Linked DNA regions of Companilactobacillus allii. The protein of the gene in region 2 interacts with the protein of the main gene of each other region in a pairwise test. Links are inferred from orthologs where the notes say so. Each region holds a gene or a part of one and is shown on either strand. Other genes may lie near its edges. The genes, in order: ligA and leuS.

Region 1 (15,775 bases), 350 kb from region 2 along the record:
TACATTAAAATAATACAAATAACCCTGCTTGGCAAGGATAGTTTTCTCACCAATGTCATCCCCAAATTGAATAATGACTTCATATTTAATCAAATAAATGACATCGCCACGGCATTATATAGTCTGACTCTTGGTTTTGTTGCAGTAATGGCAACTTTTTGCGCGGCAAAATACACTGCCAAATACTTCAATAGAGATGATCAGCTTGCTGGATTGACAAGTATCAGCTCACTATTAATAATCTCTTTTACCTATTCAAGGGTTCAACCTATATCCTTTCACGGTGAACTACTAGGGATACGTGGCTTATTATTTGCCATTCTTTTAGGTATGTTAGTCGGTTGGATCTTTAAGGTAACCAGTCCAACAGCACCAAATCATCGTGCCAAACATTTATCTAGCAATATTTTGGAACGTACCTTTATTTCACTGAAAGCCATTGCTTTGATTTTGTTACTATCAGTTGCTGTCAGTTTTTTAGTCAATATAACTTATTACTCAGATTTGCCGAACAATATCATGTATTCACTGGCAAGTAATTACCATAGTAATAATCAATTCATTCAGCTATTAAGTACCTTGGGATTCTCACTATATACGATCATTGCATCTTTTTTTGGCTGGTCAGGTATCTATTCTCCTATAGAGATCGAAAAACCCGACAGCACGGCTTCAGTAGTTGAAAACTTGAATTATGCGCTTAATCACCATACTGCTTGGGGTGCTCCTCATTTATTCACTAGTAACACGCTTTATCACCCTTTTGCAACTTTTGGTGGAACTGGTTCGATCTTGGCCTTGATCATTGCTATATTTCTAGTATCCAGAGACCCTGATTTTCAAATAGTCGCTCGTTGGTCAATGCTTCCTAGTATCTTCGATATCGGCAGTAGTGCAATGTCTGGGATACCAGTCTTCTTTAACATTATCTTTATCATCCCATTTATTCTGGCACCACTGGCCTGCATGATACTGGCGGCTATTACACTTCAGCTTCACTTGATGCCACCTAGTGTTTATCCCGTCCCGATGGGAACTCCGGGATTATTGGAATCATTCATTGGTACCAATGGTAGTTTTCAGGCATTGATTTTTTCATTTGTTAGCCTGATCGTATCAGTTTACATTTATATTCCATTCGTAAGAATTGCTGAAAAACTAAAGACTATTGATAACTTGGCCTTAGATCAAGGTGGCGACCATGATGAAAAGAGCTAAACGTGTAAATAAAAAAACAATTCAAAAAAAATCTTTGAAATATCTAATCATCCTTTCACTTATCTTGATTATCTTAGGAATACCTTCATATATTTGGACTAAGAAGAATGTATCGACCTTAGCAGGTAGATATAATTCACCAATGGCACCTATTATTATGATCCCAGGAAGTAGTGCTTCGGCAGACCGCTTCGACGATCTCGTTAAAACAATCAACAAGCGATATGGGGAACATCACAGCCTATTGAAGCTAACTGTTCAAACTAACGGTAAAATCACTTACAAGGGCTCTATTCGTGCTAATGACGACAGTCCCTTTATCGTAGTTGGATTCATTAATAACAAAGATGGATACGATAATATCAAGAAACAAGCCAAATGGTTCAACACTGCCTTTGATCAACTAAAGGAACGCTACAGATTCAACACCTTCAATGCCTTTGGACATTCTAATGGGGGTTTGATCTGGACTTATTTTCTTGAACATTACTTTGACGACACCTCTATCAACATTGATTCTCTACTGACAGTCGGCTCTCCATATAACTTTGAAGAGAAGAATAGTTCCAACCGTACCCAAATGTTGAACGACTTTATTAAGAGTAAGGCCAAATTGCCAAGTAACTTAACATATTACTCAATTGCTGGAACACAGCTCTATACCGATGACGGTATCGTCCCTATTGGTAGTGTGGATGCAGGTAAGTATATTTATGAAGGAGTAATCAAGCGTTACACCCTCATAACTCTTACTGGTAGTAAGGCTCAGCACTCCGATATGATTGCTAATAATCAGTTTATTTCGATTTTTCACCAGTACATTATTGGAAATAAGCTTAATAATACCAATGATAAGTCAAATAAGAAGTCGCAAGAAGATACTAGATAACTGATTTTGTCAAGTTGAAAAGAGTTATTTTATACCTTAAATAGCTGACTTTCCCTGCTGTATATGGCATTCAAACTTGTTTTTAATTCTATGCTTGAATACAATTGTCTATTATAGATATGCCTTAAGCAGGAGGTGCCAGAATGTTACCGATCTATTTGTTGGAAGATGATGAGGTCCAAAGAAACAATTACTCTGAATTTATAAATAACAGTATAATGATTAACGCTTCTGACATGGAGTTGAAATTGGCCACTGATACAACTGAAGAATTATTTAATTCCTGCAAAAATGAAACAAAGGGACTATTCTTTCTTGATATGGAAATAGCCGCTAATGAAATTGCTGGTCTAGAGGCTGCTGAAAAGATAAAACAAGCTATGCCTTTAGCACAGATAGTCTTTATCACCACTCATGATGAACTAACTTTGATAACTCTTGAAAGAAGAATTGCGCCACTGGATTATATCATCAAGAACAAGGGGATGGATTCTATCAAGAAAAGTATCAACAATGACATTGCTCTAGCCCAACATTACTTTGAAAACTTCGTACATCATTCTCGTAATCTTTTGAATTACAAAATTGGTAGTCGCTTCTTTTCAGTCCTAATGGACGATGTGATCATGTTGTTCACCGAAACGACCTCCCCTGGTCGAGTAACGTTTATTACAAAGAATCAACGTGGATCATTCATGGAATCTCTTAATTCACTAGAAACTAAGTACCCAAATCTGTTTCGTTGTGATCGTAGTTACCTAGTCAATTTAGACAACGCCAAAGCTTACGACAGTAAAAGTCGAATCTTGACCTTTATAGATCACTCCACTTGTAAAGTTTCATTTAGAAAGAGTCGTGAGTTGATGAACTCGCTAGAGAAAAAATTAAAATAAAATAGGAAACCGCACAATTAAGCGATTTCCTATTTTATTTATTTTGTTTTAGGTTTTCTACCTACTAGTTTGTCCAAACTGACATCGTAAACATCAGCGAATTTAATCATCGTGTAAATATCTGGCGTTCTTGTATTATGTTCATACTTTGAAATTGTTGTTATATCAACATGCAGCATATTTGAAACTTCACGTTCTGAAAGATTTCGCTCTTTACGAAGAATTCTCAAATTGTCTCCTAATTGTAGGTTTCCACCAATACGGATATCCTCACACATGAAATACCTCAATTCTATTCTTCTAATTAAAACGTATACCTATATTATTTCATAACTATTTCCCTCTGCGAGAAAAATTTATAAACGTAAAATTATAGCCTATAAACGTAACGATCTTAGACAAAAATTATTAATATCTTGTTTTAGTTGTAAAATATCCCTACAATAATTTAGTTACGTTCGAACTATTTACTAAAATCATAGGAAAGAAATAGGTCTAGCATTTAAATCTTATGCCATATATCAAAACCAACTTAGAACTAATAGAGAACTTTTTCATTTTGTTTGTAACGTTACAATTACTCCATTTTTTCATTAAAAAGTTCAAATACTATTATTTAATTAACGACTTTTTCCTATCATTTGCCTTTGCTTTATTGGGGCTTTACGTGAATGCTTTGTTCTTATTATTATTTGTATTATTTCTAATTGCTATTCACATATTTAGAAATAAGCCACATAGTCTTAATTATAACGAGGGAATCATCATTGTATTAGCAATGAATATTCAACTGATATTATTCAATCTAAGTAACTACATTATCAGCCTCATCGTTTACTTCCACATCAGATATTGGGATATATACTTAGGTCAATTTCAAAATACCACCTTGCCGTTAGTCTTAGTTATAAATCTGATCCTTGTATTCATACTAGTTTCAATCGTCAATATCTTGGATCGACAAATAATGCAGATACAAAATGATATCTTACGTTATCAATTGGGCAAAAGAATCTTTATATCGTTATTTATATTATTGTTGATATTCATGACTATCCTTATTATCAGTGATATTCAAAAGGTAACCCCCTTAATTAAAATGAGCATGATCTTGTCATTCACCTTTATGACAATGTTCACCTATTTGCAAACCATCATTGCGATCCAATCATATACAATGCGAAAAGAAGCAGTTGAGGCTACCGAAAGAATCAAAGAATTAGATGATTATTTAACTGGATCTCAACAACAGTATGAAGAACTAAGAAAGTTCAAACATGACTTCCAAAACATCCTACTTTCATTGGGACAAGTTGTCGATGGTCAAAGTTCAGAGGAAATAAAACGATATTACCATGAATTAATGAATCAACAGTCCAATTTTAAAATAGTCCAAACTAGTAAATTGCGAGAATTACAAAGCATCAAAAGCAAACCGCTACAAAGTCTTTTAACGCAAAAGTTTTTCATTGCTAAGTCCAAAGGAATCAATATCCACTTTGAGTTAAACGATTCTGATTATGAAATTAAGGAAAATGACCTTTCTATCATTCGTATTGTTGGTATACTCATTGATAATGCTATCGAATACGTACAAACTATCGACAAAAAAGACTTCACCTGTGCCTTCATGAAATCTTCAGAGACTATTGAAATAACTATTGCTAATCAATTGGCTGATGCAATCAATATTAATCAGATATTCAAAACTGGATATTCAACTAAAAGTGACCATCAAGGATACGGTCTAGCTAATGTCTCAAATATTACTGATAATTCATCTAATTTATTTATGGATACCAAAATAGTCAACAACTACATTATGATGACTCTTATCGTGCTACAAAATCAGGAAGTTTAGGCTTCCTTTTTTATTTGCCTTTTAGTTAAGCGCTTACATCAAACGCAAATCAAAATACTTCCATGAGCATCAAAATGGCACCAACAAACATTGATCCGCCAACAAATCCGAACCAAGATGCTAGAACATCAAATATAGATATTTTTGTGGAAACGCTTTTCTTAGGTACAGTAAAATACCCAATCGAAGCAAATAATTGCCAGAATGCAATAATCAACATTCCTACTGCTATAAACGTACGACCCAAAATAGTAACCCCCCTCAGGATTAACTCATAACTACATTTTGACGTAAAAAAATAGTGAGGTCAAGGACATATCGCCTTAATCTCACTATTGATCATTTTCTAGTTAATTTTGTTACAGATTCTATATGATTTGTCATTGGGAACATATCAACTGGAGTAGCATCCCCAATTTCGTATGTATCACTCAACAACTTCAAGTCTCTTGCTAAAGTAGCAGGGTTACAACTAATATAGACAATTTTCTTTGGTTTAATATTATTGATTGATTCAATCAATGAATTGTCCAATCCCTTACGAGGTGGATCGACCATCAATACATCAACTTTCTTCTTATCCTTAGCCCAATCATTCAAGACTGATTCAGTCTTACCAACAATGAAGTCAGCATTCTTAATATCATTGATTTCAGCATTTTGTTTAGCATCTTTAACAGCGTCAGCTACCATTTCAATACCTGTAACTTGCTTTGCCTTATCAGCTAGTGACAATCCGATCGTTCCGATACCAGAGTAAGCATCCACAACAATCTCTTTGCCAGTTAATTCAGCCTTATCAACTGCTAACTTGTACAAACGTTGTGTCTGTGTAGGGTTAACTTGGTAGAAAGAGCGTGGTGAGATTCTGTATGTATGACCAAGAATCTCATCGTCAATATAAGGACTACCAGCAAGAAGCAACATATCTCTACCCAAGATTACATTAGTTACCTTTGAGTTGATATTTAAGTACAATGACTTAACTTCTTTGTTTGCCATTATCTCTTCTGCAATAGCCTTATAATGTGACACATCGCGAACACGTGAAACTAGAACAACCATCATTTCATTTGTGTAATATGCACGACGAACCATAATTGTACGAATTTGCCCCTTGTTCTTTGCTTCATCAAATCCTCTAACTTTGTACTTACGTAAAATATCACGAACACGCGTGATTTCAGCATCGATTTTTTCATCCTGAATCAAGAAGTTATCCATAGGAATCAAATCATGTGAGTGCCTACGATAAAAGCCTGATGTTAATTGTCCGTCAATTTGGCGTACTGGTACTTGTGCTTTATTACGATAATGGAATGGATCATCCATGCCAAGTGTTTCGTTAACATCAATATCTAATCCGGCTTTTTCAAAGTCTACTTGGATTTGTTTTTGCTTGAATTTCAATTGTTCTGAATACTTCAAATGGCTCAAAGGGGCGATTCCAGTTCTTACATAGACATTATCAATATCTTCTACACGGTTTGGAGACTTCTTGATAATATCAAGTGCCTTGGCAAATCCATAGCTCTTACCGACCTTTAAAATAACGGCGTTAACAACTTCGCCTGGTAATGCATTATCAACAAACAAGGTAAAATCATCAACTTTAGCAACACCCTTACCCTCGTATGATAAGTCTTGAATAGTTAATTCTAGTCTGTCGTTCTTATTAATATTTGGTTTTTCCATATTTCATCCTTTACGCCAAAAAAGGGTAGCTGTCAATAATTTTAAGCCGCCCTTTTAGCAATTATTCGTCTAATTTTTTTTCTTCTTCAATAATCTTTTCACCGGCATCTTTTTCGGCAAGGGTTGGAATATCTAATGCCTTTAGTGGAATTGAATCAACGTTTGCATAAACATTCAAATGTCTATGTAAGTTAGTAAATTCCATAGGTGCATCCCCACCATATTCACCATCAAGATTAACCATGATGCGATTATCATCATTGGCTTTGACACTGAGATTCTTAGTCTTAGTATAAATGATCTTAGGGTTATAAACGTGACGTCCACCATTTAAAACCAAAGCAATCAAATGTACCAAGTCTCGTAGATTGGTCTCCTTGACAATGATCAGTGAAAAAGTTCCATCACCAATAACTGAGTTAGGAGCAATCTGTTCCATACCACCAATTGAATTAGTTAATCCAATTAAGAACATAGTGGCTTTACCATCAAATACACCTTCGTCATATTCGATATGCATATCGATAGGACTGATTCTAGGAAGCATCTCTGCCCCCTTAACTAGATAAGCTAAGTAACCAAGAATTGACTTATAAGCTGATGGTACTTCATAAGTTAATTCGGTCATCGAACCACCACCGGCGATATTTATAAAATAATTCTTACCAGCTTTACCGACATCAATCGGCATTTTTTGACCCTTCAAGATAACCTTAGCGGCCTCAACAACATCATCACGTGGAATCTTTAATGCACGAGCATAGTCATTTGTTGTACCAGCAGGGATTATTGCTAATTCTGGACGTTTCTCTAATCCAGATATTCCATTAACAACCTCATTAATGGTTCCGTCACCACCAGCAGCAATGATCAAATCAAAGCCTTCCTTGGCCACACGGTTAGCTTCATCCTGAGCAGAATTATCTTTTGGAGTAGTACGAAAAGCACTGGCTTCATAGCCGGCTTTCTCAATGATATTTAAAATATCCCCTACATTATTTCTCAGCGTTTCATGTCCTGAGCTAGGATTATATATCAACCTTGCACGCATAAAGTTCTCCTCACTAACGATTGTTTAGCTCGGCCATTAGGATCTTATTAACAACTTTAGGGTTAGCTTGACCATGTGTTTGCTTCATAATTTGTCCAATTAAGAAACCGACGGCACGATCCTTACCATTCTTAAAGTCATCGATCGATTGTTGGTTATTATCTAAAATACCCATAATCATTGGCTTCAATACTGCTGGGTCTGATTCTTGAACCATTCCCTTTTCTTTAACCCATCCTTCAGGCTCTGTTCCATTACTAATAGTTTCTTGGAAGACTTTTTTAGCAATCTTAGAAGAAATAGTTCCATCAGAAATTAACTTAATCATCGTTGATAAGTGCTCTGGTGTCAACTTAGTATCAAGCAATCCAACTCTCTTTTCGTTCAAATAAGCGTTCACTTCGCCCATTAACCAGTTAGAAATTAATTTTGGATTTGCGCCGAAACTTACGGCGTCATCAAAGAAATCTGACATTTCCTTAGTATCTGTTATAACACCAGCATCATATTCAGGAATTCCAAGATCCTTAATATAACGTTCTCTACGTTCTTGAGCAGGTTCTGGTAATGTAGCCTCAATTTCTTCGACCCATTCTGGTTTGATTTCAAAATCAGGTAGATCTGGTTCTGGGAAATAACGATAGTCATCAGCACCAGATTTAACACGCATCAAGACTGTTTCTCCAGACTTCTCATCAAAACGTCTTGTTTCTTGTTCAATTTTTCCACCGTTTTTTAATACAGCAGCTTGACGTTTTTCTTCGTATGCTAAACCTAGTTTTACATAATTAAATGAGTTCAAGTTCTTCAACTCAACTTTAGTACCATATGTATCTGATCCAACTGGTGTGATAGAAATATTAGTATCAACACGCATTGAACCTTCTTCCATCTTAACGTCAGAAGCACCAGTAAATTGAACGATTTGACGAAGCTTTTCTAGATATTGATATGCTTCCTCAGGTGAATGCATGTCAGCTCTTGAAACGATTTCGATAAGTGGTGTTCCTTGACGGTTAAGATCGACATATGAATAGCCGTCTGTTCCGTGAGTATTTTTACCAGCATCTTCTTCAACATGAAGTTCCGCAATTCCGATTTTTTTCTTCTTGCCGTCAACATTTATTTCAATATATCCATCATGTGCAAGTGGCTTATCACTTTGAGTTAATTGATATGCCTTAGGATTATCTGGGTAGAAATAGTTTTTACGATCAAAGTGTGTATGGTTTTCAACTTGTGCATTCAAAGCTAAAGCAACCATAATACCTAATCTATATCCTTCTTTATTTACAGTTGGTAATGTTCCTGGAAAACCAAAATCAATAACATTGGTATTAATATTTGATTCAGCACCATAAGCAACTGGCGAAGGACTAAACATTTTTGACTTTGTCTTAAGCTCAACGTGAACTTCCAGACCGATAGTAGTTTCAAAATTCATTAGTCTTCCCCCTTTAATGCAGTTGGTATTTGTTCATAGAATTTATTTTCTTCTTGTAATGCATATGCAGCGTTAAAAATAGCTTGTTCATTGAATGGTTTGGCCATTATTTGTAGTCCAACTGGCATACCTTCAGCTAATCCGGCTGGTACTGATGCAGCTGGTAATCCAGCTAAGTTAGCAGGAATAGTCAAAATATCATTCATGTACATTGCTAGAGGATCATCGATCTTATCACCGATCTTGAAAGCAGTCGATGTAGTTGAAGGTCCCATGATCAAGTCGTGGTCTTCTAGTACTTTACTCATTTCTTCAATGAAGAGTGTTCTTACTTGAGCAGCCTTCTTAAAGTAAGCATCATATGCTCCTGCAGAAAGTGAGAATGTACCTAACATAATACGACGTTTAACTTCAGTACCAAATCCTTCAGATCTTGAATTAACAAACAAGTCTTTGATATTTTTAACATCTTTAGCACGGAATCCATAACGAACACCATCGTATCTTTGTAGGTTAGATGATGCCTCACTTGAAGCCAAAACATAATAAACTTCAACGGCGTGTTTCAATGCTGGAAGACTCACTTCATCAACACTTGCACCGAGTTTTTTATATGTTTCAATTGCTTCATTAACTTTTTTGATAACTTCAGGATTTGTTCCTTCATGCCAGAATTCCTTAGGAACAGCAATTCTTACACCAGTCATATCTTTGTTTAGATCAGCACGGTAATCAGGAACTTCTTTTTCAGAACTAGTACTATCGTGTTCATCATGACCAGCAATCGTTGATAAAACTTCTGCTGAATCTTCAACACGCTTAGACATAACACCTACTTGATCAAGACTTGATGCAAAGGCGATAACACCCCAGCGAGATACACGACCATATGTTGGCTTGATTCCGAAAATACCATTAAATGATGCAGGTTGTCTGATTGAACCACCAGTATCTGTTCCAAGTGCAGCAATGACTTCACCTGAAGCAACTGCGGCTGCAGAACCACCTGACGAACCACCAGGTACTTTATCTAAATTCCAAGGATTATGTGTATCACCAAAGAAAGATGTCTCAGTTGATGAACCCATAGCGAATTCATCCATGTTTGTTTTACCAATATTGATGGCACCACTAGCTTCTAGTTTTTCTAGAACTGTTGCACTATATACAGGCATGAAGTTATAGAGAATCTTACTTGCTGCAGTGGTCTTAATACCATTACTTACAATATTATCCTTAATTGCAATTGGGATACCTGACAAAGAATTCTTGATGCCATCCTTATCAATTCCTTCAGCAATTTTACTAGCTGAATCATTGACTGTAATAAAGGCTGCGATATCTTTTTCTTTATCTTTGATTCCATCTATTGTTTGATCCGTTAATTCTTTGGAAGTTAATTCTTTATTAGCTAACTTCTTGTGCAAAGAATCAATAGTTTCATTTAAATAATTCACTATTCATCTTCCTCCTTTTCAACAATTGTAGGTACTTTGATCAAGTTATCTTCTGATTCAGGAACATTCTCAAACATTTGCTCTCTAGTTTGGGTACGAATTCCCTTATCTTCACGGAATGTCGTGCTTGTGTCTCCCATGTTATAAGTAGGTTTCACACCTTCTGTATCAACAGAAGCCAAGTTACTTTCCATATCAACGATCTTACCAAGTTGACTTACAAAACTATCAACTTCGTCATCTTTTAATTTCAGGTTTGCTAATTCAGCTACGTGTAGCGTTTCACTTTTTGAAATCATTAAAATTCTCCTTTAAGGCTTATTAATCCGCATCTAAAACATGTGTATAAAATTTATTATTAGTACGTGTAACAACGGCTTGTTGGCTATCTACAGTTTGAATATTGATATCCAAATCTACATTGGTTGGTAAGTATTTAGAAGCACTTTGTTGTACAAACTGCGTAAAACTAGTTACTTGTGCTAATCCATCAAATTGAGTATTGATCGTAATATCCATTGACTTCAAAGTTGTCCCATCATAATGAGCTTGTGCTGTAACACCAGACAAGTTAGGGAAGTAATCTTGGATATTATCCTTGAAATTACTAAATGAATCCGAATCTCCACTATTGATCGCAGTTTCATCGTTTACCACTGGCAATACTTGATTCTTATAGCCTAGATCCTTAAAATTACCAAGATCTCCACTCTTACTTACTGAGTATTGGAAATACGTTCCACCAACCAAAGTATCTTCAGGTGCTACTGAATAAAGTCCAACGGTAATTGGGATATTTCCAACATTACTTCTCTTACGTAGTCGTTTAACTACTTCTTTAGCAACACGTTGGCCTTCAGTCTTTTGTTCTTCTCTGGTAATAGTTGTTTGATAAGTTGCACCATATTGCTTCTTTTGATAATAATCAATCTTATTCATAGCAATACCGATTGATATACCAGCTAACTTGTACTTACCATCTTGTTTTTGAAGATAGTCTTCTTCAAGCATTTGTTGGAAATACATAGGTGCTCTCTTTGTCTCACTCTTTGAACCATTTGAAGCAGGGTTCAATCCAGTTGGATTCTTCTTAGACTTACGTCCTAACCAATCAGTAACAGTAGCTGCAGACAAGACCTGTCCTTCTTGGAAAACATATGAATTAGTTGAGAATTGTTGCTTCGACAAATTCAAAAGTCCGCTTTCAAAACTACGACTATTGAAAGTGTTGCTGTTATCAGAAGCTGTTATTCCAGAAATTGCACTTGTTTTATACTTACCATTGCTCATCAAGACATCATAAGAACTTGTATCCGATGAACTTGCTGTTTGAACAGTACTCTTACTGCTGCTATCACTGCCTCCAGATGACAATCCTGAATCTTGTAAATTACCACAAGCAGTTAAAAGAAGTGAGCACATTATTACTAGCGCTGTAGCTTTTATGAATTTTTTCAAAACTTTTCTCCTAATCCTCCGCATTATCCAAATAATCAGATAATGTTGCTTCATCAATAATCTGCGTTCCTAATTGTTGGGCCTTAGTCAACTTACTACCAGATTTCTCACCAGCAATTAAGATATCAGTTTTCTTTGTGACTGAACCTGTAACCTTGGCACCCAAACTTTCTAATAAGTCAGATAATTCTGAGCGTTTATAATTCTGTAATGTTCCGGTTATAACAACTATTTTATCAGTAAAATGCTGATTTGTTTCATTAGAATTGGAACTACCAATAAATTCCATATTGAGATTAACTAATTTCAACTCATTGATCAGTTTTTTAACATCATCATTTGCAAAATACATGATAATACTATCAGCAATAATTCCGCCCATAGTATTAACCTCTAGAATCTCTTCTTTAGTTGCATTCATTAAATTATCTAAGTTCAAAAAGTTCTCAGCAAGAATTCTACCAGCTTTTGCACCAACATGACGAATTCCTAAACCAAATATTAATCTCTCGACAGAGTTTGCCTTGGAATTATCAATGGCACTCAACAGATTATTGATGGACTTCTCTTTAAAACCATCCAATGTTGCTAAATCATTGGCTGTCAATTTATATAAATCAGCAACATCTTTAATCAAGCTTTTAGTATACAACTGTTCTATGATTTTGGGACCTAAACCATCAATATTCATCGCATTTCGTGAAGCAAAATGTGTCAATTGTTCTTTTACTTGAGCTGGACACTTTGGATTGATACAACGTAGTGCCACTTCGTCTTCCAAATGTATCAACTTTGAATCACAATATGGACAGTTAGTAGGAATCAGTGCTTCCACAGAATCTTTTGGACGTTTACTTAAAACAACCTGTGAAACTTCTGGGATAATATCTCCTGCTTTGTGTAACATCACAGTATCTCCCACTCGGATATCCTTTTGCTTAATCATATCTTCATTGTGGAGTGTGGCTCTAGCAACTGTCGTACCAGCAAGTTGCACTGGATCCATGACAGCAGTAGGTGTCAAAACACCAGTCCTACCAATAGTCCACGTTATTTCTCTAACGATTGATTCAGCTTGTTCTGGCGGGAACTTGTAGGCAATTTCCCAACGAGGAACCTTGACGGTATTACCCAGTCCACGTTGAGTCGCCAAGTCATTTACTTTAAGGACGACACCATCGATCCCATAATCTAAGTCATCACGAATTTTACCGTAGCGTTCAATGTACTCTTTGACACCATTCAATCCCTTTGTGACTTCAGCACTTGGATTTACGTGAAAGCCTAATTCACTGAGTTTTTTTAGAGCCTGACTTTGAGTAGTTATATTCAAATTATCAAAAGTTACTATAGTATACATGAATGTATCTAGTTTTCTTGAAGCAGTCACTTTTGGATCCAGTTGACGAAGACTTCCAGCAGCAGCATTTCTCGGATTAGCAAAGACCTGTAATCCTTCTTTTTCTCGTTCTTCATTCAAACGTAAAAACTCTTTTTTGGACATGAAACACTCACCACGAACCTCAAAAGTCAGTGGTTCACTTAACTTCTGTGGAATCGTTTCAATCGTCTTCAAATTCTCAGTAACATTTTCACCAATCGTTCCATTACCACGCGTTGAACCCTGCACTAGTATTCCGTTTTCATAAACCAGTGAAATAGCCAATCCATCAATTTTTAATTCAACATTATAATCAATTTCTTCGCCGACACTTTTTTCAATTCTTCCATTATATTCAGCTAGCTCTTCTTCAGAGAAAACATCCCCCATAGAAAGCATAGGAATATCATGTGTCACCTTATTAAAGTCTGGTAAAGTTACATCTCCAACTAATTGGGATGGAGAGTCCGGCATTATCAATTCAGGAAATTGCTGTTCTAGTTCTAATAAGCGGTTATATTGTTGATCATAAACATTATCTTCAACTAATGGAGCATCCTTAGTATAATACGCATCTCGATATTCATTTAACTGATTTCTTAGAGATGCTAGTTCTTCATTAGCTTGTGATTTTGTGATTTCTGCCATATTTTTCACCTCTTAGGTTTACAAATTATTCAGATTTCTTGATAGGAGCGAATTCGGCTAACAGACGCTTGATACCTTCATTATCAAATGCAACGTCTAACTCAGCATCTTTGCCCTTACCATTAACTTTGACAACAGTTCCTTGTCCCCACTTCTTATGATCGACCTTGTCACCAATATTCCAACTGACATTTTCAGCACCTTGAGCACCACTCGCCTTTTGGGCTTCATCAACCTTGTAACTTGAATGATAAGCTGAAGCACGACGACGTTTTGAAAATGGAAGACTCGATTCATTCTTTGTAGTACTTGTCGAAATACCACCAGCATTTTTATTGACCCAATTAATATGTTTATCGTCGATTTCTTCAACAAATCGCGATACTTGATTTGTTTGAAGGCGGCCATAAAGCATACGGCTGTAGGCATTTGTTAAATACAATTTCTTTTCGGCACGAGTAATACCAACATATGCCAATCTTCGCTCTTCTTCTAGATCCTCTTGTTTCATTAATGAACGACCTAATGGGAAGATTCCTTCTTCCATACCTACTAAGAAGACAACTGGAAATTCCAATCCCTTAGCAGCATGTAGTGTCATTAAAGTAACTTCTTGTTGATCTTCTTCTAAATCATCTTGATCACTTACTAGTGATAATTCAGTTAAAAATGAATCTAATCTAGTTTCATCAATATCAGGATCTGGTTCATATGATTGATCGAATTGAGTTGTAACAGTCAAGAGTTCTTCGATATTCTCAATTCTAGTTTGTGATTCAAGGTTGTTTTGTTGTTTCAATTCATCAACATAATCTGACTTATCAAGTAAATGATCCATCAAGTCTGTCATTGAAATCGTCTTAGCCTCTTTAGCTAGATCATCGATCAACTTTGCAAATGCAGCAAAGGTCTTCCTTGGTTTAGCAGGAAGGGATGATAATTCAATATTTTCAGATGCTTCAAGTAATGACCAACCATGTTCATCTGCATATCTTTGCAGTTTTTCAATCGTACCTGGTCCAATACCACGTTTAGGACTATTTATTATTCTCTGAAAACTCATAGAGTCATCGCGGTTAGCAACAAGTCTCAAATAAGCCATAATATCTTTGATTTCTTTACGATCATAGAACTTGTGTCCACCAATGATCTTATATGGAATATTGGCTTGTAAGAATTTCTCTTCAAAAGCACGTGATTGAGCATTTGTTCGATACAATATTGCAAAATCACCATAATTATAATTCTGTAATAGTAAGTCTCTAATTTGTGATACCACATACAGTGCTTCATCAGACTCATTTTGTCCACGATAAAAGTTAATATCGTCACCCTTTGCATTATCAGTCCATAGGTTCTTAGGTTTTCTTTCAGAGTTATTATTTATAACTTCATTAGCTGCATCAAGAATTGTCTTAGTTGAACGATAATTTTGTTCCAACTTAATAGTTATCGCTTCAGGATAATCCTTCTCGAAGTTCATAATATTCTTCACATTAGCTCCACGCCAACCATAAATACTCTGATCAGCATCACCAACAACACAAACATTACGATACTTGGCACCCAATTGTTGAACCAATTTATATTGAGCTTCATTGGTATCCTGATATTCATCGACGTGAATATACTGAAATTTTGTTTGATAATAATCTAATACATCAGGACATTGCTCGAACAAGATATTTGTCTGCATAATCAAATCGTCAAAATCCATAGCCTGATTCTTTTCCATTTCTTTGGCATATGCATCATAACAATTAGCGACGATTTGTTCGAA
Region 2 (15,980 bases):
TTTTATGTACTAATAAGTCACGTGTCTTATTCATTTCATCTAGCTTATCATTAAGATCATCCAGTTGTTCACGTAAAATATCTTTTCGTTCTTCGCTAGTATCTTCATCCTTTTGATTAAGATCCGCAAATTCCTTCAATAATTTAAGTGATAATCCTGCTTGTTTCAAACATTTAGTTAAAAATATCCAATTCAAATCATTTGGTCGATAATCTCGATATCCATTTTTGTCACGGCCTATCGGTGGTATTACTCCAATTTTTTCATAATATCGCAGAGTCGCAACAGGTAGATCCATTATTTCAGAAACTTGTTTACTATTCATGATTAAATTACCAGCTTTCCCAATCAATACTACTATCATAAACTATGAAGACTACTTTAGAGCAACCTAAAGATACGATTTTTTTAAACTGTGAGAAACAATTAAATTCAACGTGCAAAATAGCTTTATATTTCTTTAATTATCACATAGTAAAAAAATAGGAACGCTGATTTATCAACGTTCCTACAAATAAATATGCTTGTTTTGTTCTCTTTTATTCTCAATATGCCACTGGCAAGATTCGAACTTGTACATGGATTAACCATACAGCGACCTGAACACTGCGCGTCTGCCAATTCCGCCACAGTGGCATTATCTTGTTAAACACATTTGTTATGGCTTACAATATTAAATGATACTACAATTGGAGGTTCTTGTAATGGAAAAAATCAATAAATCTGTATTATCTACGGTAATTAAAGTCAGAAATACCGAATCGTATAAGGGAAATTATGGACGTGTGCTAATTATTGCAGGATCATTGCCTTTTGGCGGTGCAGCAATACTTTCAGCATCAGCAGCGATTCACACTGGGGCCGGATTAGTCACGGTTGCAACCATCCCTGAGAAGTTTACTGCCTTGAACGTTGAGATTCCAGAAGCAATGACAATTGACTATAATAAATCACAAGAATTAATAGCTGCCATAATCCAAAATAACGTTATAGTACTTGGACCAGGACTAGGGACATCAGATTCTACTGACAAGATTATTCAACTTATCATAAAATATTGCGATGAGAATACTACGATTATTATGGATGCCTCTGCACTAAGTGTTGTAGCAGAAAACAATATTGATTTGACATCCATTAATAATTTGATATTAACACCACATCAAGGTGAATGGCAGCGCCTATCCAATTTATCGATTCCAGAACAAACCAAAGAAAACAATTTGAAAGCAATAAATAAACTTGCCCCCAATGCTACCTTGATTGTTAAAAAACATTTATCTGAGATTTATTATCAAAATAAAGTATCTCAAATTCAGGCTGGAAATGCTGGTATGGCAACTGGTGGTATGGGAGACACACTCACTGGAGTTCTTGCAGGTTTTATTGGTCAATTTGGAAATTCATTGGTAACTGTACAGACTGGATTATTCCTTCATAGTTACATTGCTGATCAAATTTATAAAAGTAATTATGTTGTCTTACCTTCAACTTTAATTAGTAAAATTCCAAAATATATGAAAAAATTCACCTCTAATAAATAAATGAACTGAAAAAATATCGCAAATGTGTTTTTTAACACTATCTGCGATATTTTTTATTTATTTAATGTTGCTTTAGCACTTTCACCAGCAAGTCGTCCTGAATTCCAGGCAAATGCACAACTTATACCTTCAAGCGTTGGATATGATGTATCATACATCCCACTGGCGTTATTACCAGTAGCGTAAACATTTTTAATAACTCTTCCATTTTTATCAAGTGCTTGTAGATTATCATTAACACTGACACCACCAATAGTTCCAAGCGTAGTGGACTGTGCTTTGATTGCATAAAATGGACCTTTAGAAACTGGGAATTTCAAAAACTCTGTAGACTTACCAAAATCAGAATCATTGTTATCAGAAATAATTTTATTATATTCATTTAAATTCCTATTTACGGTGTCTGGATTGCATCCTAAATATTTGGATAGTTCTGAAACATCCTTACCTACTACCGTAGCACCTTTATCGATTGATTCTTGAATATCAGATTCAATATTTGGAAAAGGACCAACAACATGAGTAACTGGAGTATGAGCAAGAGTAGTGAATGTTCTTTCAAAAGAATTTGTCCAATCTAATTGGTTAGATTTCAAATAATCTATGGTATTTTGATCCAAAATAAAATAATAATACCCACCATTAGTATATGTAATGTTTCCCCATAGGGCAAAGTCGTAACAAATATCTTCATTGACGAAACGTTCACCATTACGATTCAACCATAGAAATGGCAAATTAGTTAGTGTAAAAATTGTGTCATTATGCCACTTAGGATCAGTATTTGAAACTACTGACGCAGCGTGATTTTCAAAAACACCCATACCACTAGTATCTGCACCTAATTCAGCCAGAATCCTAATTCCATCACCTGTAGCCTTGCGTTCACCCATGCTAAAAAGATTCTTACTACTTATTTGTAAATATTTATCGACCATCTCAGAATTACCAACAAATCCACCATCGGAAAAGATGATCTTTTGACAATAGATTGTACTTTCATGACCATCTTTATCAATAACTACATTTACAATATTACCATCAGTATAATTAAATTTTTTAATTACAGTTTTTGTAAATAATCGACCACCATTACTTATAAACTTGTCTATCAGTTTTTGAAACCCATTAAACTTATCAATGTATTGATGGTAAACACGTGGATGGTTTTGATGAACCTCTTGCGTATTATTAACCAATTCTGTTTCTAATCCATTTTTCGACAGCCAAGAAATTGTATCAGCTGACTTATTGATAATTGCCCGCGTCAATCTTGTATTGGAACGATAATGTGTATAATTCATCATCTCTTGATAAGCATCTTTTGGTGAATAATCAATATTATTTTCCTTTTGTAATTCACTACCCGCGGCAAATAATCCTTGTGCACCAAACATACCGGCTCCACCAAATTTGTCACCTTTTTCAAGTAGAACAACACTTGCTCCTTTTTCAGCTGCCGATAAAGCAGCACCAATTCCTGAAGCTCCTGCACCAACAACTAAAATATCTGTTTTTATATCAGTCATTTTATCACCATCCCAACTTAAGCATCAATTGAATGTCTAGCACCAATTTGATAATCATCAGCATGCTCAAACATTGTTCTTACAGTACGTGGTTTAGAACCGGTTAGCTTCAAGAAGTCATCTGAGAAAGTACTCATTTTGCCTTCACGAATAGCTTGGCCAAAAGTTACCATCCCATCAGAAGAAAATGGTGCCGAACTCCCCTTCTTGAATTGTCCATCTGTATTTCTTGGAACTCCCATTTTATCAAAAACAGCATAGTCCTCTTCATCACTAACTTCTTGATAAGCTAACTTATTACCGGTTACTTCGTTACCAATAGCAATTAAGTCAGAAATAGTAATTAACTCTGGTCCATTAATATTTAAAATAGAATGTTCCAAATTAGATGCCATTGCATATGCTGCGGCAATTGCACAATCTTGGCGAGAAATGTAAGCCATCTTTCCTTCAGCTTGATTATTGGATAGCACACCTTGTTCCAACATAGCAAAATAATTGGAGATCATTGCTTCAGCATATTGAGAATTACGCAAGAAAATATAATCAAGTTTAGTATTTTCAACGTATGACTCAGTCCATGCATGATCAATTTTCTCTATACTAGGATTGGTTGGGTCACTAGCATTAACAAGTGATGTATAGACAATTTGTTTTACACCAGAAGCTAAACATGCATCAATGACATTTTTATGTGCTTGTTGACGTTTAGTTCCAACAAAAGGCATAGATATTAACAATACTTTAGTAGCACCAGTAAATGCCTTGGCTAATCCTACAGAGTCATTAAAGTCAGTTATTCTTGTTTCAATGCCTTGTTTAGCGTACTTTTCAACGCCTTGTTGTGTTGGTGCAGTAAATATCAATTGAGATTTATCTAAAAGTTTCAAAGCAGTTTCAGCAGCAATTCTACCAAAATTACCGTCTACTCCAGTAAAAACATATTTATCCATAGTAAGTACCACCTTTAATTTGATAAATCAATCATATGTGAATATTTTATCAAATACCAACATCGAAATTTAGTACCTCATAAGTGAATGCTTCTATCTATCGAATTTGTCTATCACTTTTTGTAAGTTTCCATTTTGATCATTTTTACGCCAAGCTAAGCAAATTCTATATTTATGTTGACTATTTAATAATTTTACACGATGTAAATTCTTATATTCATTAGTTAAAGATTTATAATCAGGCATAAAAGTAATTCCCTTATCCAATTGAACTAATAGTAATGCGGTATCAATATCAGAAACCGTAGCTGTTATATTCAATGGAACATTGTCGGCTTGTGAATGATCTTTCATTTTTAAATATGAATTAGTGTTAGGCCGATTTTGAACATAGATCACCTTTTCATTTATTAATTGTTCTGGCTTGATTTCATCAATAAAATACCAGGGATGGTTCTCACCAACTACAACATCATAATTTCCACTTGTTAAATCCAAAGTAGATAACTGGCCCGTCTCGGTAATTTCAGAATCAAATGTAATCGCCAAGTCTACGGTCTTATTTAATAATTTATCTTGAATATCATTCAAATCACTTTTTACTAAAAACAATTCTAGACCAACAATTTCTTTTATTTTTGGTAACACAAATTTCTCTACTGGTTCAACTGCTCCATTGGGATATGCGACCGTCACTACCTTATCCGTTTGTTTCATTTGAACAATTTCACCTCTCAAAACATTATACTGTTCCAATATTATTTTTGAACGATGATACACTACCTGTCCAATTCTTGTTAATTCAATAGGAAGCTTTGATCGATCTAATAAAGTTATTTGTAATTCATCTTCTAACTTAGCAATTTGTTGACTAATTGCCGTTTGTGAAATGTAATTTTCTTCAGCTGCTTTTGAAAAGCTTCGTAATCTGGCAACATCACAAAAATAATGTAAACGAATAGAATTCATTATATAACCTCCATCTTCTTATTTATAAGCAATCTGATCCATCACAAATTTTCTACACAAAAAGCTGACCAAACCGGTCAGCTTTTATTTTCACTTAATTTTAACTAAACGTCTAATGCGTTCAACTTTACTACCAAGTATCTTATCCGCTAATTGTGTCTTCAAAACAAGGTATCCGTAGATCGAACCACCAATAACAGCTTCCACAACTAAGATAACCATACTCAATACTCGATTAGAGTTTCCTACAAAATGGAATACTATCCAGTTGATAAGAACGACTACGGCAAACATAATCAATGAGAACAGAATGATACCACTTATTCTACGCGACAATCGATTAGTATCAAATGGATAAATATCATGCAGCTTTTTGGTCATCAACCAACAAACAACACCCATACCTATACTTGTTGCAACTAATGGGCCGAATTCATGGAATAATCCAATCATTGGAATTTGTACTACTACCTTTACAATAAATCCATAAACAAAGTATCTAATTGCTAGTCCATTACGATACAAAGCTTGTAAAACAGCCGAAAGAACCGTAAATAATCCTAACAATATTGAGATAACTGAACTAAATTGTAGCATTAAAATACCCAACTGATCATAACGATAGAATGTCGTCCACAATGGTTGTGACACAGCATACATCCCCAAGGATGCGGGAATCATGACAAAGAAAAACAACTCTAATGTATTAGAAATCTGATTCTCAATATCTTTTTTAACTCCCTTAGAGTACAGCCCAGAAAGAATGGGAATAGCTGTAACTGCCATGGCAGTTGATAATGAAACAATAATCATAATCAGTTTGTTAGCTTGGAAACCAAATAAGGAATAGTAATTATCCAATTGATCACCAGTGGCTTTTACAAACATTCTCATAAATTGATTAAATGTTGATTGGTCAAATAAATTAAAGAAAGTGATACCAGCGTCCAAAATAATAAATGGAACTGCCTGCTCAAAAATTTCTCTAGTAAAATTCTTGTTTAATTCTTTAGGGGCTTTCCCATTTCTAGACAAAGATCGTAAATGAGGAAGCTTTTTTATAAATGAGAATGCCAAAATAGCTATAGCAAATGCCGCACCAATAAAAGCCGCAAAGGTTGACTGAACAACTGCGCTAATATAACTACCGTTATTAACTTCCATTATTAAATATGTTGCGCCAAGCATATAGATAACTCTAGCAATCTGTTCAATAAATTGAGAAATAGCTGAAGGTGCCATGTCAGAATATCCCTGCATGTACCCTCTCATTATACTCAGGATTGGAATTATCAAGACAGCAATTGCCAATGACTTAATAACTGGAATACTTCTTGGATCACCATCAGCAAAAATGGCTGCCATTAACGGTGCACCAAAATACATTAATATTCCAAAAGCTACACCCATTATGGTCATTATTTTTAAACCATGTTTGAATAACTTATTACCAGTCGAGTATTCGTCCAAAGCGTTATAATGTGAAATCTGCTTTGAAATAGCTCCTGGTATACCAGCAGTAGAAATAATAATAAATAAACTATAGATATTATACCCTTTTGCATACAAAGCATTGGCTTGCGGATAGGATGAACCCATCCAGGCCATCCATGGAATAATATATATCGCACCTAAAATACGTGAAAAAATACTACCAGCAGTCATCCAAGCTGAACCCTTCAACATTGTATCTTGTGTTGAAGCTTCAGGATTTAGAACTGGTGTAACCTCTTCATCATCACGGTTTTTGTTCAAGTCCTGCACCACCTTAAAAACTATCTTCTCAATTATAGCAAAATTGTGAACTCAGAAACCTTAAATTACTCTTAATTTTCAATAAATGCAACGAAATCTTAAAAAAAGAGATCATGATTTTTACATCATAATCTCTAATTGAAATAAAAAATGTTATTTAACAACGATATTTACAATCTTATTAGGAATAACAATTACTTTGACAATATTTTTACCTTCAGTAAATTTCTGGACTTTTTCATCTTCACGAGCAAGTTTTTCAATTTCTTCTTTGCCCATTCCGACAGGAACTTCCATCTTGTCTCGTAATTTACCATTAACTTGAAGAATCAATTCAACAGTATCTGAGATCATCTTACTTTCATCATAAGTTGGCCATGGTTCATAACTGATTGAATTTTTATGATCGTACTTACTCCATAATTCTTCCATCATATGTGGAGCAATTGGCGCAAGTAACTTAACGAATCCTTCAGCATATTCTCTAGGCATAGAGTCAGTTTTATGTGCTTCATTAACGAAGACCATCATTTGTGAAATTGCTGTATTGAAACGCAATGCATCATAATCTTCAGTTACCTTTTTAACTGTTTCATTATATATCTTATCTAATTTACCATCGTTTGTATCGACTACATATCCTTCACGAAGTGTGCTGTAATCATCATCATTTATGAATAATCTCCACACACGATCAAGGAATTTGTGAGCACCTGAAAGTCCATTTTCTGACCAAGGAATAGATGCATCCAATGGACCCATGAACATTTCGTAAACTCTCAAAGTATCTGCACCAAATGACTCGACAACATCATCTGGATTGACAACATTACCCTTTGACTTAGACATCTTTTCATGATTATCACCCAAAATCATTCCTTGGTTAAATAGCTTTTGGAATGGTTCTTTAGTTGGAACTACACCCATATCATATAATACTTTGTGCCAGAATCTTGCATACAACAAGTGAAGTACCGCATGTTCTGCACCACCAATATATAGATCAACAGGTAGCCATTCTTTCAATAAATCATAATCGGCAAGTTTTTCATCATTATGTGGATCAATATATCTTAGATAATACCAAGAACTACCAGCCCATTGTGGCATCGTATTAGTTTCACGACGGCCCTTACGACCGTTCTTATCAACAACATTAACCCAGTCAGTCAAGTTAGCGAGTGGTGATTCACCTGTACCAGATGGCTTGATATCTGCTTCTGCTGGTAACTTCAAAGGTAATTCATCTTCAGGAACTAGAGTTGTCTCACCATCTTCCCAATGGATAATAGGAATTGGTTCACCCCAATATCTTTGACGTGAGAACAACCAATCACGAAGTTTGTAATTGACGAACTTCTTACCACAACCGTTATCTTCTAGATATTCAGTTATTTTCTTGATTGCATCATCTTTATGTAATCCATCTAAGAATCCAGAGTTGATATGAGCACCATCACCGGTATAGGCCTCTTTAGAAAGGTCTCCACCCTCAATAACTGGTACGATAGGCAAATTAAATTTCTTTGCAAATTCATAATCACGTTGATCACCTGAAGGAACAGCCATAACTGCACCTGTACCATAAGTAGCAAGAACATAATCAGAAATCCAAATTTGAACTTTTTCACCATTTACAGGGTTTATTGCATATGAACCAGTAAAAGCACCGGTTTTATCATGATTCAAGTCAGTTCTATCAAGATCTGACTTACGTGAGGCCTCAGCTTTATATGCTTCGACTGCTTCGCGATTTTCATCTGTAGTAATTGTGTCAACTAGATCATTTTCTGGTGCCAACACTATATATGAAACTCCGAACACAGTATCAGCACGAGTTGTGAAGACTGTGATTTTCTTATCATCAAAGCCATCAACTGCAAAGTCAATATGTGCCCCAATGGATCTACCGATCCAGTTACGTTGCATTTCTTTGATACTTTCTGGCCAATCTATCAAATCAAGATCATCCAGCAATCTGTCAGCATAGGCTGTGATTTTCAGCATCCATTGACGCATAGGCTTTCTAACTACAGGGAATCCACCACGTTCTGTTTTACCGTCGATAACCTCTTCATTAGCGACAACTGTACCAAGATCTGGACTCCAATTAACTGGAACTTCAGCTTCATAAGCCAAACCTTTTTTGTACATCTGTTCAAATATCCATTGTGTCCACTTGTAATACTTAGGATCAGTAGTCTGAACTTCACGATCCCAATCATATGAAAATCCTAATGAATTAATTTGACGCTTGAAGTTTTGGATATTCTTCTCAGTGAAATCTGCAGGATTATGTCCTGTATCCATTGCATATTGCTCAGCAGGTAATCCAAATGCATCAAAACCCATTGGATGTAACACGTTATATCCCTGAGCACGCTTCATACGTGCAAGAATATCAGTAGCTGTATACCCTTCTGGATGTCCAACATGTAGACCTTGTCCAGATGGATAAGGGAACATATCTAGTGCGTAATAGTTCTTTTTGTTTTTGTCATTAGTAGTCTTGAAAGTTTGATTTTCCTTCCAGTACTTTTGCCATTTTTTCTCAACTGTATTGTGATTATACATTTTACACCCTCCAAAAAAAATTCACGATAATAAAAAAGTCCCATGATATCTAAATTAAAGATATCATAGGACGAATTATCGCGTTACCACCTAAGTTCCACTCCACAAAGAAGTGACTCTCAAAATCCTTAACGCGGACGATTCGTAACCACCTACTAAATTCAGCAGTTAAATTAAATGGATGAGTTCAATTTAAAAAGTTATACGTTCACATTAACCACGTACTTTCTGAAATTCTTTTTAAATTTACTATTTCCGTTGCTTTATATACTATACCATTAACTTCTGTCCGACAACTAATAAATCAGAATTTAAATCATTGTCTTGCTTTATCTGATCAGTCGTTGTATTTGCCTGTGCAGCAATAGAATCAATCGTGTCACCATCTTGAACGGTAACAGTATCATCACTTGAGTTACTATTCGAATCATCTGATGTTAAAGTGTTCTTAACTGCAACTGCAACATTGGATGAACTATTTGAAGAGTCATATTTTTTAACTCCGTTTGTTTCGTCTTGAACGATAACTGGTGCTTGACTCTTACCATATACATCCGAAACATCTGAAGTAGTGTCTGAATCTGAACTAGTTGTTCCAACAACGTTAGACAAATTATTCACAGTGACTGGTTGTTCTTGATTATCATTACCAATAACCTTAAGAACTGTTAACGTCTTACCTGGATACACGTAGCTAGATGTCTTCAAATTATTAAGATCCATCAATGTTTCAACAGTCATATTGAACTTATCGGCGACCGACTGTAGTGTGTCACCTTGTGCATATACATAAGTTTGATCCTGTGAACCATCGGCTGTATCAAACTTAGTTAAATCATATTTCTTGATAATTGCATTCAATTTGTCTGCATAAGTAGTGTCAGTAGCATAACGGCCTGTCAAATATGCTGTAGCATCTTCATAAGAAGTAGTATTGCTCTTCCAAGCTCCAGCATAAATCTCAGGATTACCTGAAACTCCACCTCTAATTAAAGACACATAGTCTTCAAGAGATTCCTTGTATGATGGGTATTTCCTAAAATTAGAACTGATCGAATAAAGACTACCAGTACCATCATCTTCTTGAGTTCCCATATTAACTGACTCACCATTGTACGAACCCTTAATACCAAATAAATTATAGTTAGGTGCACTAGCAAGTCCACTAGTACCCCAGCCACTTTCAACCATTGCTTGTGCAATCATTACTGAGGCATAGATATCATTGTTATTGGCCAATTTGCGTGCTGAATTACCAATATAGTTTATAAAGTTTGTATCGCCAACACCACGTGGTGTAACAATATCAGTACTTGTATCGACTGTATTAGTTGCACTAATTGCACTAATTGCACTAATTGCAGATGTAGCCTCAGCATAGACTGGCACAGTAGTTTCTACACTTGCAAGTGAAGTAACCACTCCGCCTAAAACTAGGCTTCCACCCAAAAATGTAACATTTTTGCTTATATTTGAACTTTTAACGCTTTTATTATTTAATCTAGTTAAGCGATTTTCTTCTTGAATACGCTGACGACGTGTAATTGTCATATTCTTTTACCCCACATGAATACCTATGCATTATTATATAATTTCTTAAACAAAATTTAAACAATTGAGAGTAAAAATAATGAAAATATCAAAATTTGTGCTTTTTTCTAATATATTGCTAATAATCTGCTTTACTATTTGGAGTTTCTCCGTTGCAACAAAATCTCACTTTATTAGTCTATTTGACAAGTTTGTCATCAACCAAGTTTATCACCACAATTCATTTTCATTGTGGTTCTTTAGATTTATGACCTCTTTTGGAAACACTAACACAATCATAGTTCTAACTATTATTTCTGTAATTGTATTATCTGTATCAAGGAATTTCAGTGCTGCATTTTTCGTAGCACTGAACCAAATTATAGTTTCTTGGCTAAATCATACAATCAAAGTGAATATAAGAAGACCACGCCCACTGCACCATCACTATGTATACGCTGGTGGTTACAGTTTCCCTAGTGGTCACTCTGCAAGTTCATTTGCACTTTATATTTCACTATTAATTGTTGCCTTACTCATTTTCAAAAAACTAAGTGTCAAAGTAATTGCTAGCATTGTTGCCATTACAATTGTTTTATTGGTTGGATACAGCAGAATATTTCTAGGGGTTCATTATCCTAGTGATGTTGTTGGAGGTTATTTATTAGCATCGATTATCATAACTTTTACAACTCTATTGTTCAGAACCAAGAATTTTCTTATTCTTAAGCTCAAAGGCGTTTAAAATTAGGCCTAATATTAATAATACTAGAGATGCGATATACATATTGTGCAATCCAGAAAAAAGAATTTGTCTCATTTTGGGTAAAAGCTCTACTGGTAAGGAACTGGCGGTTTGTGGATCAATCAATTGATTCATCATATCGACAGTTATTTTTTTATTCTCAGCTGCACCTTTAATTAAGGCAGTGTTAAGAATAATACCATAAACTGAAACCATCATTGATTGACCAATCGTACGTAATAAGGTGTTAAAACTAGTTGCAACACCGACATTTTCAGGTGCAACAACAGTTTGCGTTGTTACAGTCGTCGTCGTTATCGTTAGTCCAAATCCTAATCCAGCAACTGCAGCCAAACCACAGAAATATACAAATGGTGATGAAACGTTTGCAAATAATAATGCTACGTTGGCTAATCCAAGAAAAATCAGACTTATATAGATAACACGATTGGGAGCCATTTTTTTGATCAATGATCCAGCCCAAAACGATCCAATGATCCAGACAACTGAACTTGGTGTTACCGCAAAGCCTCCCATAGAAGGACTTAGTCCGAGAATTCCTTGCATCCATGTTGGAATATAAGCTTCAAATCCAATCAAAAAACCACTTACTAGTAATGCAATAATATTTTGAATGATAAATGTTTTATTTTTAAATAATTGTAATGGCAAGATTGGATCTGCCACTCTTTTTTCAACTTTAATAAACAAAAATACTGAAATAACTGAAACAAGTACTAATCCGATAGGAATAAATACATTGGCAGAACTTAGATTTTGTAAAGCTAACATTAATGGTAAAAGTATCAGAACTAATAATGCTGTTCCGGTGTAATCAATTTTCACCTTATCATGTTCTCGCTTCTCTTCTTTTAAGAAGATCCAAATTAAAGCCATTGTGATCAATCCAACAGGTAAGTTGATCAAGAATATCCAATGCCAACTCAATTTTTCAACAATGAATCCACCTAGTAAAGGAGCCAAAATTGCAGCTATTCCCCACGCCGAACCATTGAATCCAAGAATCTTGGCACGTTTATCCAATGGATAAATATCAGCAATAATTGTAAATGTTAGTGGCTGGATAGCCCCTGATCCTAATCCTTGAATAACACGTGCCATTATCAATGTCATCATTGAATTAGACATTGCACAAAGCGTTGATCCCACGATGAATAATCCTAGTCCAAATAACAAAACTGGTTTACGCCCTATAATATCTGATAATTTACCATAAATTGGTGTGGACACGGCTGTCATTAACAAATAAATTGAGAAAACCCAATTCATTAATTTAACCCCATGTAAACTTCCAATAATTGTGGGCATAGCCGTTGAAACAATCGTTCCTTCGACCGCCGTCATAAATGTAGCAATAAAAATTGCTGTGGTAACAATTGCTATATTTGATTTATTTTTTTGTTCCATTAAAAATAATTCCTCCCCAAAATCTAAAAATTGCAAAAAAAAAACAGAGACTCCTTTAAAAGCAATTGCTTCAAAGGAACGCCTCTGTAATCACCTACTAATCCTTGAAGAAGCTCTTGATGTCATCAACCTTATCAAGTTCTTCCCATGGAAGTTCAATATCTGTACGTCCAAAATGGCCATATGCAGCTGTTTGTTTATAAATTGGTCTTTGCAAATCAAGCATCTCAATAATACCCAATGGTCTTAAATCAAAATACTTATCAATGCATTCAACAATCTGTTCTTCTGAATAATCACTGGTACCAAATGTATCTACGTGAATTGAAACCGGTCTTGCAACACCAATGGCATAAGCAATTTGGATTTCAACCTTTTCAGCGATTCCAGCGGCAACAAGATTCTTAGCGATATATCTTGCAGCATAACTAGCAGAACGATCAACTTTAGTTGCGTCCTTACCTGAAAATGCACCACCACCATGGCGAGCAAATCCACCATAAGTATCAACAATAACTTTTCTACCAGTTAGACCAGAATCACCTTCAGGTCCTCCAATAACAAAGCGACCAGTTGGATTAATCAAAAACTTAGTCTTATCATCAATTAAATTACTTGGCACAACTTCGTCGATAACGTATTTTTTGATATCTTTTTGTACTTGTTCTAGAGTAGCTTCAGCTTTATGCTGTGTACTTAAGACAATCGTATCAACACGTATTGGCTTGTCGTTTTCATCGTATTCAACTGTTACTTGTGACTTTGCATCTGGCATCAAGTAGTCAATTGTTTTGTTCTTTCTAACTTCTGCGGTTTTACGCATAAGTTTATGAGCTAATGAAATGGGAAGTGGCATGTATTCTTTAGTTTCGTTTGTAGCAAAACCAAATACAAAACCTTGATCCCCAGCACCGATTTGATCCAATGGATCATAATCTTTATCTTGTCCACGTTTTTCAAGCGCATCATCAACACCTTGTGCAATATCAGGTGATTGTTCGTCAAGTGCAACTAGAACAGCACAACTATTACCATCAAAACCAGGATTTGTACCATCATATCCGATTTCTTTGATAGTATTACGAACAACGTTTTGAATATCAACATAAGCCGATGTTGAAATCTCACCGACAACCAATACTAAGCCAGTAGTAACGGTTGTTTCGCAGGCAACACGTGCATCTTTATCTTTAGCTAAAATGGCATCAAGAATCGCATCACTAATTTGATCTGCGACTTTATCTGGATGTCCTTCTGAAACAGATTCAGAAGTAAATAAGTAATTCTTTGACATATTTTTTTCCACCTTTCGGTTACAGGGCTTCTCCTTTTACGGCAAATAAAAAAAGGATCCCATCAGGAACCTCTTAATAGATTAACACAGATTTAATTCAAAACAAATTTTTTTCATGAAAATATTGAATTGACGATGTCCGTTTTCTACATTAATATAATTTTATAAAACAAGGAGTAGTTATGGCCAATTTAAAGTATAAGAAATTAATTGTATCTGTTATCGAGTTCATCAGTTATCACGTTTTCCCATTTATTTTTATCTTCACTCATAGTTTAGGTAACTACACTATAAATTGGTTTCTCGCCATTATGATAGCTATGATTGCCTTTTATAAGGAATATATCCGAACACTAAAGCCCAATATGTATTTCAATGGACTTTATAGTGCAATTTACGTAATTATAATTTTCTTATCGTTTAGAAGTTTAAATATCAACGTTATTATCTTGATATTCATTCAATTGATGCTCTTATTCCTAACCAAATACATCAGCGAAAAATACAAACTGATTCAGATACTTATTGATAGTTTTATCATACCAAGCTTTATGTCAATTGCCATAGCGTATACATATATGCATTTTGTCTCATTTACCTTCGTGGTTCCACTATTACTAGTGAATATTGCAGCGATTTTAGTAGATTATTTCGATGGCGGAAAAGCTGACTATGCTCAATTAGTAACACTAGTCGTTCTAACTTTGGTATTATTCTTATTAGGATATGTAAGTATTCTAACTTCTATCACAATTGTTGTTTTCATAGTTGTAGCCGTTTTGCTAAAAAAATTCAAACAGATTTCCACATCAAACCTATTCTATCGACTTATTGGCAACCTTCTACTTTTAATATAATCTAGAAACGAGGACTTAGATGCAAAGAATTGATTATTTCAACTCAACTTTACATGATTATCCAATCATTTTTAGCCTACCACATAGCGGTACATACGTTCCTGATGAAATGAAGCAAGATTTAATATCTAATGTACGATTAACTAATACCGATTGGTTCTTAAAGGAATTGTATGATTTCTTACCAGACATGGGATTTACAACTATTCAAAACAATGTAAACCGTTATGTTGCTGACCCAAACAGGCAAAATTTCTTTTTGGATACTACGCACAACGCTATCCCTAATAAAAATTCTTTTGATCATCCACTGTACAATGTTCCTTTGAGCAATATCACTATAAGAAATAGAATGGATGATTATTATTTACCGTATCACCAGTTACTGACAGAATTAATTACCAAAAAACTAGAAGTGTTTGACGATATTTATTTAGTAGATCTACACAGTTTTTACTATTACCCTAGATTTGAAAAAATGTCACCGGCTGATTTTGTTATTGGTAACGACTACGATGGCACGAGTACTTCAATCAATCGCCTATGGTTAACTAACAAACTATTTGAAAACAAATACACTGTCTCTGATAATTTCCCATTTACCGGTGGTAAAATAACTAAACATTTCGGTAAAAATGAACATATCAACAGTATGCAAGTGGAGATACGCTACAATAAATACATTGAGGATAGAGACTTTGGCGAAGAGACATTGACTAATTTTGATAGTAAATTATTCAAAGAAACTCAATCAAATTTAAAAAAGATTGCATTAGATCTACAACAAAATCTTATTAGTATA

Evidence for each region.
Region 1: the proteins of leuS (region 2) and ligA interact in binary tests that used the Escherichia coli proteins (3 or more experiments, as listed by UniProt). The link is inferred for Companilactobacillus allii from one-to-one orthologs.

What each region holds. Positions count from the first base shown.
Region 1 is NZ_CP019323.1:1,220,251-1,236,025, reverse strand. What follows is about bases 11,487-14,387. They hold ligA (NAD-dependent DNA ligase LigA), read right to left. Parts: upstream 13,996-14,387; coding sequence 11,977-13,995; downstream 11,487-11,976. Other genes in these bases: pcrA (DNA helicase PcrA), read right to left, coding at 14,021-14,387; BTM29_RS05950 (CamS family sex pheromone protein), read right to left, coding at 11,487-11,966. In the rest of the region: BTM29_RS06005 (PTS transporter subunit EIIC), read left to right, coding at 1-1,218; BTM29_RS06000 (alpha/beta hydrolase), read left to right, coding at 1,202-2,107; BTM29_RS05995 (response regulator transcription factor), read left to right, coding at 2,251-3,000; BTM29_RS05990 (helix-turn-helix domain-containing protein), read right to left, coding at 3,039-3,278; BTM29_RS05985 (sensor histidine kinase), read left to right, coding at 3,512-4,861; BTM29_RS05980 (hypothetical protein), read right to left, coding at 4,911-5,108; 23S rRNA (uracil(1939)-C(5))-methyltransferase RlmD, read right to left, coding at 5,201-6,556; BTM29_RS05970 (diacylglycerol kinase), read right to left, coding at 6,618-7,607; Asp-tRNA(Asn)/Glu-tRNA(Gln) amidotransferase subunit GatB, read right to left, coding at 7,621-9,051; Asp-tRNA(Asn)/Glu-tRNA(Gln) amidotransferase subunit GatA, read right to left, coding at 9,051-10,508; Asp-tRNA(Asn)/Glu-tRNA(Gln) amidotransferase subunit GatC, read right to left, coding at 10,508-10,807; more of BTM29_RS05950, read right to left, coding at 10,830-11,486; more of pcrA, read right to left, coding at 14,388-15,775. UniProt on the Escherichia coli protein: DNA ligase that catalyzes the formation of phosphodiester linkages between 5'-phosphoryl and 3'-hydroxyl groups in double-stranded DNA using NAD as a coenzyme and as the energy source for the reaction.
Region 2 is NZ_CP019323.1:1,569,646-1,585,625, reverse strand. The notes cover bases 6,615-9,720. They hold leuS (leucine--tRNA ligase), read right to left. Parts: upstream 9,325-9,720; coding sequence 6,904-9,324; downstream 6,615-6,903. Other genes in these bases: BTM29_RS07620 (glucosaminidase domain-containing protein), read right to left, coding at 9,595-9,720; BTM29_RS07630 (putative polysaccharide biosynthesis protein), read right to left, coding at 6,615-6,681. Outside these bases: BTM29_RS07660 (MerR family transcriptional regulator), read right to left, coding at 1-364; BTM29_RS07650 (NAD(P)H-hydrate dehydratase), read left to right, coding at 705-1,544; BTM29_RS07645 (FAD-dependent oxidoreductase), read right to left, coding at 1,598-3,073; BTM29_RS07640 (NAD(P)H-binding protein), read right to left, coding at 3,091-4,026; BTM29_RS07635 (LysR family transcriptional regulator), read right to left, coding at 4,120-4,995; more of BTM29_RS07630, read right to left, coding at 5,086-6,614; more of BTM29_RS07620, read right to left, coding at 9,721-10,875; BTM29_RS07615 (phosphatase PAP2 family protein), read left to right, coding at 10,955-11,599; BTM29_RS07610 (MDR family MFS transporter), read right to left, coding at 11,549-13,027; metK (methionine adenosyltransferase), read right to left, coding at 13,125-14,321; BTM29_RS07600 (hypothetical protein), read left to right, coding at 14,504-15,178; BTM29_RS07595 (N-formylglutamate amidohydrolase), read left to right, coding at 15,198-15,980.